2 regions of the Leucobacter sp. MMO-125 genome follow, and region 1 is predicted to be linked to the other one. Evidence: predicted binding sites of a transcription regulator. Region 1 holds the regulator's gene; the other holds the start of a gene.

Region 1 (4,762 bases):
GCAACTTGGGCACCACATCGGGATCCATCATCGATCCGACGGCATCGAACAGGGGGCGCAGGTAGGGGTCGATCTTGTCTTCGAGGCTGCCAGGCAGATAGCCCAGGCGCTCGCCGGCTTCGACCGCAGGTCGCGTCAGGATGATCTTCGCGACCTCGCGCCGCTGCAGCGCCTGCACAGCCTTCGCCATCGCGAGGTAGGTTTTGCCGGTGCCTGCGGGGCCGATGCCGAACACGATCGTATGCTCGTCGATGGCGTCGACGTAGGCGCGCTGCCCCCGAGTCTGCGGGCGCACGGAGTGACCCCGCACCGAGAGGATGGGTTCGCTGAGCACCTGCGCCGCGGTGGGCCCGTCGCCCTCGTGCACCATTCGGGTGACCTCTTTCACATCGTGACGAGAGACCGCGCCGCTGAGCTTCGCGATCTGCAGGATTTCATGCACCACCTGTTCGGCGGCGCGCACCTCAGGAGCAGGCCCGCGCATCGTCAGCACCTGGTCGCGGGCGTGGAAGGTGACGCGCGGGTGCTGCGATTCGAGGTCGGCGATGAGCTGATCTCGGTGCCCGAGAAAGGACGCCAGGTCGACGCCGGCCAACAGCACCGTGCGCTGCAGCTCAGCTTCGGAGCCCCGCTGCGGGGCGTCGCCGCCTTGCGCGTCAGTCTGATTCACGGGCTCCCTCTCTAGGATCCAACGAGCGAGCGCTCCTCGAGTTCACCGGCGAGCACGTGCGCGTGCACATGGAACACGGTCTGGCCTGCGCTCGCACCATTGTTGAAGATGATGCGAAACTCGCCATTCGCACGTTCATCGGCGAGCCGCTTCGCGACAGCGATCATTTCGGCGAGCAGTTCGGGATCGCCTGCAGCAAGCTCGGCCACATTCTCGTACTGCGTGGTCTTGGGGATCACCAGAATATGCACCGGCGCCTGGGGCGCGATGTCGGGGAACGCGATGACGCGTTCGGTCTCCGCGAGAATCTCGACGGGGATCTCGCCCGAGGCGATCTTGCCGAAAATGGTGTCCTGTGCCATGGATGCAGTCTATCGCCGTGCCGCGCAGTCCTACCAGCGACCGAGCGCGGCGCCGAGCACTGCGAGCGCGGCCGGCCCGGCAGAGGAGGTGCGCAGCACGGTGCTCCCGAGCACCAGCACCGATGCGCCCGCGGCTTCGAGTGCGTCGAGTTCAGCTTCGGCAAAGCCGCCCTCAGGGCCGACGACGAGCACAATCTGTTCGGCTGCGCGGGCTTCGCTTTGACCGGCCCACTCCACGAGGCGGTTTCCGCTGCGGGGGTGCAGTGCCACAAGCTCGACACCGGGCTGGCCTGCGAGACGGCAGAGATCGTCGGTGGTCACCACCTCGCCGATCTGTGGCACCCTCGCACGGAGCGACTGCTTCGAGGCCTCGCGGGCAATCCGGGCCCACTTCGCAACACCCTTCGCTGCTTTGTCAGATGCGGATCCAGTGCCGCCGGCATCCCAGCGCGACACCGAGCGCGCAGCCTGCCAGGGCACGATGGCATCGACGCCGAACTCGGTGGCCTGCTCAACGGCCCGCTCATCTCGGTCGCCCTTCGCGAGCGCCTGCACAAGCACGAGCCGCTGGCCGGGCTCAGGCACCGTCTCGACGTGCTCGATGCGCACCGCGAAGCGATCCTTCGCCACCTCTTCAGCAACCCCCTCGCCGAGCGAGCCTGCGCCGTCACCCACGAGGATCCGCTCCCCCTGGCGCAGTCGGCTCACCCGCACCGCGTGGCGCGCTTCGTCACCGGTCACCTCGACGATCGCGCCCGGAGCGATCGCCCCGGCTGCGAGATCTTCGCGGTAGTAGAGGTTGGCCATTGTGGGCTAGCCCTGCCTGAAGAAACGGTCGCGCAGCTTGCCGAAGAATCCCTGCTGGAACTCACCGAGATGCGGGGGCTCGTCGCTGCGCAGCGAGGCGAGCTGACGCACGAGATCCTGCTCGCGCTTCGAAAGCTTCGTGGGGGTGTTCACCTGCACCGCGATCTTCAGATCACCGCGGGTGGTGCTGCGCAAGCCCTGAATGCCGCGGCCGCGAACCGTGAGCACATCGCCCGACTGCGTGCCTGCGGCCAACTCGATCTCGACCTCACCATCAAGCGCCTGCAGCTTCGCCGCGGCACCGAGCACCGCGTCAGTCATCGACACCTGCATGGTGCAGAGCAGATCGTTGCCATCGCGGCTGAACACGTCGTGATGCATCACCCGGAACTCAATGAACAGGTCGCCGTTGGGGCCACCGCCGGGGCCGACCTCGCCGCCGCCGCGCATCTGCAGGCGCGTGCCCGTGTCGATGCCGGAGGGGATATCGACGGGGATCGTGCGACGCTCGCGCACCCGCCCCTTGCCTGCGCACTCCACGCACGGGTGCTCGATGACGGTGCCGTAGCCGTGGCAGCTACCGCAGGGATGCATGGTGACGACGTTGCCGAACAGCGAGCGCACCTGCCGCTGCACCTGCCCCTGACCGCCGCACACATCACAGGTGACGGGCTGCGTGCCAGGCTGGCAGCAGCTGCCCTGACACACGCCACAGAGCACCGCGGTGTTCACGGTGATGTCGCGCTGCACACCGAAGATCACGTCTTCGAGAGAGACATCGACGCGGATCATGGCGTCGTCACCACGCTCGGTGCGCGAACGCGGGCCGCGCTGACCGCCGCCGAAGCCACCGCCGAAGAACGTCTCGAAGATATCGCCGAAGCCTGCTGCTCCGCCCTGGCCGCCGCCCATGTCGTAGCGCTGACGTTGCTCCGGGTCGCTCAGCACGTCGTAGGCGTGGGTGACGCTCTTGAAGCGCTCCGAGGCTTCTTCGCTCGGGTTGACATCGGGGTGCAGCTCGCGCGCGAGCCGGCGGTAGGCCTTCTTGATCTCTTCGGGCGTCGCCTCGCGCGACACGCCGAGGGTCTCGTAGTGGTCGGCCACGTTGTGCTCCTCAGGGGTGTTGTTCAATGAAACGGGTAACCGGGCTGCGGGGCAGGACGCCCCGAGGTGCTACTGCTCCTCGCCCAGGAAGCGGTTGAGATAGCGTGCCACGGCACGCACGGCGGCGATGTTGCCGGCATAGTCCATGCGCACCGGCCCGAGCACGCCGAGCCGTGAGACCGAGTCGGCCTCCTGCTCGTAGCTGGAAGCGATCACCGAGGTCGCAGAGAGCCCGTAGGGGGCGTTCTCGCGGCCGATCGACGCGGCGACGTCGCGGCCATCACGGGCGAGTTCACCGAACAGTCGCAGCAGCACCACCTGCTCTTCGATGGCTTCAAGCACGGCCGGCAGTGAACCTGCAAACTCGCTCGGCCGTGACAGGTTCGCGGCACCCGCGACGGCAATGCGCTCACTGCGGTTGGCCTGCAGCTGGCTCACCACAACCGAAAGCACTCGGCGCACCAGTTCGGCCTCAGCGGGCTGCGCCCAACTTTCGACGCCCTCGATCAGGCCCGTCACCGCTGCAACCGCCGTTTCGACGTCGGACCCCACAGCGGCCTCGGCGATCCGCTGCCTGAGCCCGTGCACCCACGCCTCGGTCACCTGCGAAGCCGGCAGCCACGCCACCTGCTGCTCGACGACGCCGCTGCCGAGAATGAGCACGCACAGCACCCGATCCTCGCCGATGGCCACAAGGTCGATGTGGCGCACCACCGTGCGCCGCAGCGACGGGTACTGGGCGACGGCCACCTGGTTGGTGAGCTGCGCGAGCAGCCGCACGGTACGGGCCATCACATCATCAAGGTCGCTCGACTCCCCCAGAAAGCGTTCGATCGCGGATCGCTGCGCCGCACTGACGGGGCGGATCTTCGCGAGCGTGTCGACGTAGAGCCGGTAGCCCTTGTCGGTGGGCACACGACCGGAGGAGGTGTGGGGCTGTGCGATCAGCTCGTCTTCTTCGAGCAGCGCCATGTCGTTGCGAATCGTGGCGGCGGACACGCCGAAACTGTGCCTGTCCACAATCGCACGGGAGCCGACGGGCTCATTCGAGGAGACGTAGTCGCTCACGATCGCGTGCAGCACCGCCAGGCTGCGCTCCGACACCATGTCACGCCCCTCCTTCTTGGCACTCACCAACTCAGAGTGCCAAGTCTATCGCAGGCCCCTCTGCGCCGTCGGCAGCGAATCACGCCGTCGGCGAAACCCGGAGCCGGAAACAGCCGAGGCCATCCGTCAGCCAAGCAGACGATGCACCACGGTGTCTGCGAGCAGACGGCCACGCAGCGTCGGCACCACGCGCGCGATCCGTCCCGGCCCCGCAATCGCAGCCCTGCCGTCGATGAGACCGTCAGCGATGAGCTGCGGGATCGCACGGCGTTCCGCAGGCTTCAACACCTCGACGGGCAGACCGTCGGCGATCCGCGTCTCCAACAGCACGCGCTCCTCGCGGCGCGCATCCTCGCTCAGCGTCTCGCGAGCGTGCGCCGGGGACACCCCCGCTGCGATGCGCTGCGCATAGGCGCCGGGATGCTTCACGTTCCACCAGCGCACCCCACCGATGTGACTGTGAGCGCCGGGGCCCGCAGCCCACCAATCCTCGCCAGTCCAATACGAGAGATTGTGCCGCGAGCGGGTCTGCGGCGTGCGCGACCAGTTGCTGATCTCGTACCAGGAAAACCCCGCGGCCGCGAAACGAGCTTCGGCGAGCTCATACATCTCAGCGTGCAGATCCTCGTCGGGTGCCGGCACCTCGCCGCGCTTAATCTGCGCCGCGAGCTTCGTGCCGGGCTCCACGATCAGGGCGTACGCCGAAATGTGA
Region 2 (4,762 bases), on a different contig from region 1:
CCGGGGGTGACGAGCGCGCCGTTCAGTTTGATGACGCGGGTCGTGCCGGGGTGGTGCGCGGCCAGCTGGTCGGCGGCGGCGACGGAACCGGCGAAGCGGATCGCCCCGTCGTGCACCAGCAGGGACTCTGTCCAGGGTTGTGCGTCGTCGGCGGTGAAGATGCGCCCGCCGCGGTAGTGGGTGAGTGAGTGCGACATAGGTCCTTCCCGGTTTCCGTATAGGGTATCGGCTTGCCGGGGTGCCCGAGGGAGCCGCCGATTTTTGCCCTGGCCTGAAACGCGCTAGAGTAAAGCTCGCGTGAAAACGCAATCGGGATGTGGCGCAGCTTGGTAGCGCACGTCGTTCGGGACGACGGGGTCGCAGGTTCAAATCCTGTCATCCCGACCACGAAAGCCGCGGAAACCTCATGGTTTCCGCGGCTTTTTCGGTGGGTGAACTCGACCCGGCCACGGGGAGACTACTCCAACTCACCTGAGCAGGGGCGAGGACTGCGCCCCTGATGCGGCACGGCTGCGGCTCCCACCGCCCCTCCACGCGAGTACGCCGAGCATATGGTGGATCGCAACGACGCTCTGCCCGTGGTTCGAGCCGCGGGTCTGTCGGTTCGGCGCGGCCGGCGCACGGTGCTCGACGGCATCGGCTTCGAGATCCCGCGCGGGCAGGTGACTGGGCTGCTCGGCCCGTCGGGGTGCGGCAAGAGTACGCTGATGCGTTCGATCGTGGGCGTGCAGGCGGGGGTCACCGGCGAGCTGAGCGTGCTCGGTGAGCGGGCGGGGTCGGCGCTGTTGCGTCGCCGCGTCGCCTACGCCACACAGGCCGCGTCGGTGTACGACGATCTCACGGTTGCGCAGAATCTGCGCTATTTCGCCCGCGTGCTCGGGGTTTCCAAGGGCGATGCGGATCGGGCGATCGAGCAGGTGGGTCTCGGCGAGTACGCCGGACATCGTGTAGAAGCGCTGAGCGGTGGGCAGCGCAATCGTGTCTCATTGGCGGCCGCACTGCTCGGGGATCCCGAGCTCGTGGTGCTGGACGAGCCCACTGTGGGCTTGGATCCGGTGCTGCGGGTGGAACTGTGGGGGCTCTTCCGGGAGCTCGCGAGCACGGGCACCACGCTGCTCGTCAGCAGCCATGTCATGGACGAGGCGCTGCGCTGCGACCGCCTGCTGCTGATGCGCGAGGGGCGCATCATCGCCGACACCTCACCTGGGGCCCTGCTTGCGCAGACCGACACCGACGACCCCGAGGCGGCATTCCTCGCGATCATCGCATCGCAGCCGGGCGACGGCACCCACCCGGTCTCGCCCCCGAATCCCACCGATCCGCCTCACCACGGGCGCCACAGCGCCGACAGTGCCGCTGCTTCAGGGGAGGCGCGATGAACCTCTCCCGCAGCTGCTCCACCGCTGGCCGCGTGCTGCGGCAGCTCAGCCACGATCCGCGCTCCATCGCCCTGCTGCTGCTCATGCCGAGCCTGCTCGTGGGCCTCTTCGCATGGCTGTTCGACGCGCAGCCGGGCGCGTTCTCGCGGCTCGGCGGGCCGATGCTGGCGCTGTTCCCCTTCATTCTGATGTTCATCATCACCTCGGTGACCACACTGCGGGAGCGGCGCTCGGGCACCCTCGAACGGCTGATGACCACCCCGCTCGGCAAGGGCGACTTCATCGTGGGGTACGCGCTCGCCTTCGGGCTCGCCGCCACGGTGCAGGCGGTGATCACTGTCGGCTTCGCGGTAATCGTCTGCGGGCTCGAGGTTTCCGGCCCGCTCTGGCAGCTCGGGCTCGTCGCCGTGCTCGACGCGCTGCTCGGCACCGGGCTCGGGCTGCTCGCCAGCGCCTTCGCGCGCACCGAGTTTCAGGCCGTGCAGTTCATGCCGGTGCTCGTGTTCCCGCAGATCCTTCTCGGCGGCCTGCTGATGCCGCGCGATCAGATGCCCGACGCGCTGCACACGATCTCCGACTGGCTGCCCCTCAGCTACGCGATCGACGCGGTGAACGCTGTGACCCGGGGCGACGAGGGCTGGGATCTCGGCCGGCCGCTCATCGTGATCGCCGCGGTGACGCTGGTGGCGCTCGGGCTCGCCGCGCTCACCCTGCGCCGTCGTACGCCGTAGATGAGAGGGGCGGATCGGGCGGTTCGCGCCGCGGCTGTACGTATTCACGCCCGTCGAGCGGCGGCCCTTCAGGCCTCCGCCCGGCGGTTCCACAGCTGATGCGTGAGGCCGCTCGCGCTGGCGACCGTTTCGAGCGTGAAGCGATCCTCGAATCCGGTCACGCCCTCCCACAGGCTCACCCCTCGGCCCAGCGTGATGGGCACGACGATGACGTGCATGAAGTCGACGAGATCGGCGCTCAAAAACTGGCGGATCGTTGTCGGGCCGCCGCCGATCCGCACATCCTGATCACCCGCAGCCTGCTGTGCCTGCCGCAGCGCCTCCTCCGGCCCAGAGTCCATGAAGTGGAAGCTCGTGCCGTTCTCGAACACCATCGGTTCGCGCGGGTGATGGGTGAGGATGAAGCAGGGCGTCTTGAAAGGCGGCTCGTCGCCCCACCAGCCGCGCCAGCCGTCGTCGGGCCACGGCCCCTGCTGCGGGCCGAACTTGCGTCGCCCCATGATCTCGGCACCGATGCCCTGGCCCCACATGCTGAACAGTGCCCGGTCCAGCGTCACCGGCTCCGCAACCCGGTGCACACCCTCGATGACTCGTCCGTCGAACCAGTCGAAGAGGTGACGGGCGCCGCCGATCGGCTCATCGAAGGTGACGTACTCCCCGGCGGAGAACCCGTCGAGCGACACGAACTGATTGTGCACGCGCGTGCGAGTCATGATGCCTCCAGCGGATCGGGCGGGGCCGGCCCCAGCTCGGCTGAGCGGGCGTGACCGCGCACTCGCAGAGTAAATGATTGGGGCCAGTCACGCCACCCCTGACGTTTCTGCTCCTCAAGAGGTTGAAATGATGAGGGCTCCGTGCTTGCTCGAGAGAGCAGGCACGGAGCCCTCGTGCTAAACCGGGTTCGTGACGCAGCGTCTTGTGAGGCTATGAGGAAGAGTTCTCCAGCTGGGCGGGAGACGACTCCGAAGCCTGAATTGTCGAGGTCGCGCCTGCGGTGCTGGTCGACCGAACTTCTACCTTGCGCGGCTTTGCTCGCTCGCTCACCGGGATCGTGACGCAGAGAACGCCGTTGTCGTAGCTGGCGCTGATGCGCTCAGTGTCAATCCCCTGCCCCAGGCTCAGCTGGCGCAAGAAGCTCCCTGCGGTTCGTTCGCGGGTGATCCACTTCACGTGTTCGGCCTCCGGCAACGTGCGCTCGGCGCGGATAGTGAGAAGCTGCCCGTCGACATCGATGTCGACTGAACCGGGATCCATCCCGGGCAGGTCTGCCGTCAGCAAATAGTGGTCACCGTCTCGATAGAGATCCATCGGCATTTGCCGAGGCCCGCGAAGCGGATCGGAGAGGAGTGCATCCGCAATGCGTTCAACGTCGCGGAAGGGGTTGTAGCTGGCCATATTCGCACCTTTCTCTCATCGACTGACTTGTGTGTTGAAGTTGAGCTAATGCGACTCAACTTGTCTTGAGATTAGCACTCGAGCATTGAGAGTGCCAGATAGTTCGCTGATGGCAAACGCCGCGCAAGGTGGGTGCTGGTGGGTGGCATAGCACCGCGCGCTCCCCGCCCGCAACGGGCAGCGGCCAGGGCCTCGCGCTCGGTAGACTGCGGGCAGAGAGTGCAGGGGGTGCCATGACCGAGATGCAGGACATGACGGGCGGGCGCGAGCTCGTTATGGTGTCGAACCGGCTGCCGGTAGACCGGGTAGTCGAGCCCGACGGATCAACCTCGTGGCGCACCTCGCCAGGAGGCCTTGTCACCGCCGTCGCACCCATCGTGGAGCAGCTCGGCTGCCTCTGGGTGGGGTGGGTCGGCGCCGCTGATGAAACCCTTGAACCCTTCGAGATCGGCTCGATGCGGCTCGCACCCGTCGAACTCAGCGAAGACGACGTCGAGCTCTACTACGAGGGCTTCTCGAACGGCACGCTGTGGCCGCTCTACCACGACGTGATCGCCCGCCCCGACTTCCACCGCGTGTGGTGGGACCGCTATCAGCGGGTGAACCAGCGTTTCGCCGAGCGCGTCGCGCAGCACGCTGCGCAGGGCGCCATCGTGTGGGTGCACGACTACCAGCTGCAGCTCGTGCCCGAGATGCTGCGCGAGCTGCGCCCCGACCTCACCATCGCGTTCTTCCTGCACATCCCCTTCCCGCCCAGCCGCCTCTTCGCCCAGCTGCCCTGGCGCAAACGCGTCGTCGAGGGGTTGCTCGGTGCTGACGTGATCGGCTTCCAGCAGGTCACCGACGCGGTGGCCTTCCGCACGACTGCCGAGCGCTTCACCCGCGTGCCCGCCCTCGGCAACACCATCGTCGTGCCCGGCACCGCAGAGCACCATTCCCGCACTGTGCTCGCGCAGGAGTTCCCCATCTCCATCGACGCCGCAGCCTTCGCTGAGGTCGCCGCGCGGCCCGAGGTGCAGGAGCGCGCTCGCCAGATCCGCGCAGAACTCGGCAACCCGAAGACGGTGATGCTCGGCGTCGACAGGCTCGACTACACGAAGGGCATTCGCCACCGGCTGAAAGCTTTCGACGAGCTGCTCAGCGATGGCGAGATCGACGCCGGCGACGTTGTGCTGGTGCAGGTGGCGAGCCCGAGCCGAGAGCGAGTCGACGCTTACCGGCAGCTGCGCGACGAGGTCGAACTCACGGCGGGCCGCA

Evidence for each region. The regulator HrcA, encoded in region 1, represses chaperone genes, less so after heat shock. The targets are predictions, from matches to a motif close to TTNGCACTCGNNNNNNNCGAGTGCNAA.
Region 2: a site for HrcA is predicted at 3,577-3,603, ahead of WFI54_RS06225 (Hsp20/alpha crystallin family protein). Genes of this name have one in related genera too.

What each region holds. Positions count from the first base shown of each region.
Region 1 covers NZ_JBBCTL010000001.1:400,545-405,306, forward strand. Annotated here, with positions in the region: gene WFI54_RS01860 (PhoH family protein) at 1-670, opposite strand, end outside; gene WFI54_RS01865 (histidine triad nucleotide-binding protein) at 682-1,032, opposite strand; gene WFI54_RS01870 (16S rRNA (uracil(1498)-N(3))-methyltransferase) at 1,063-1,839, opposite strand; gene dnaJ (molecular chaperone DnaJ) at 1,846-2,943, opposite strand; gene hrcA (heat-inducible transcriptional repressor HrcA) at 3,013-4,050, opposite strand; gene hemW (radical SAM family heme chaperone HemW) at 4,177-4,762, opposite strand, start outside.
Region 2 covers NZ_JBBCTL010000002.1:326,774-331,535, reverse strand. Annotated here, with positions in the region: gene WFI54_RS06250 (amidohydrolase) at 1-197, opposite strand, end outside; tRNA gene WFI54_RS06245 (tRNA-Pro) at 311-387, shown strand; gene WFI54_RS06240 (ABC transporter ATP-binding protein) at 552-1,379, shown strand; gene WFI54_RS06235 (ABC transporter permease) at 1,376-2,110, shown strand; gene WFI54_RS06230 (dihydrofolate reductase family protein) at 2,179-2,823, opposite strand; gene WFI54_RS06225 (Hsp20/alpha crystallin family protein) at 3,035-3,505, opposite strand; gene WFI54_RS06220 (bifunctional alpha,alpha-trehalose-phosphate synthase (UDP-forming)/trehalose-phosphatase) at 3,739-4,762, shown strand, end outside.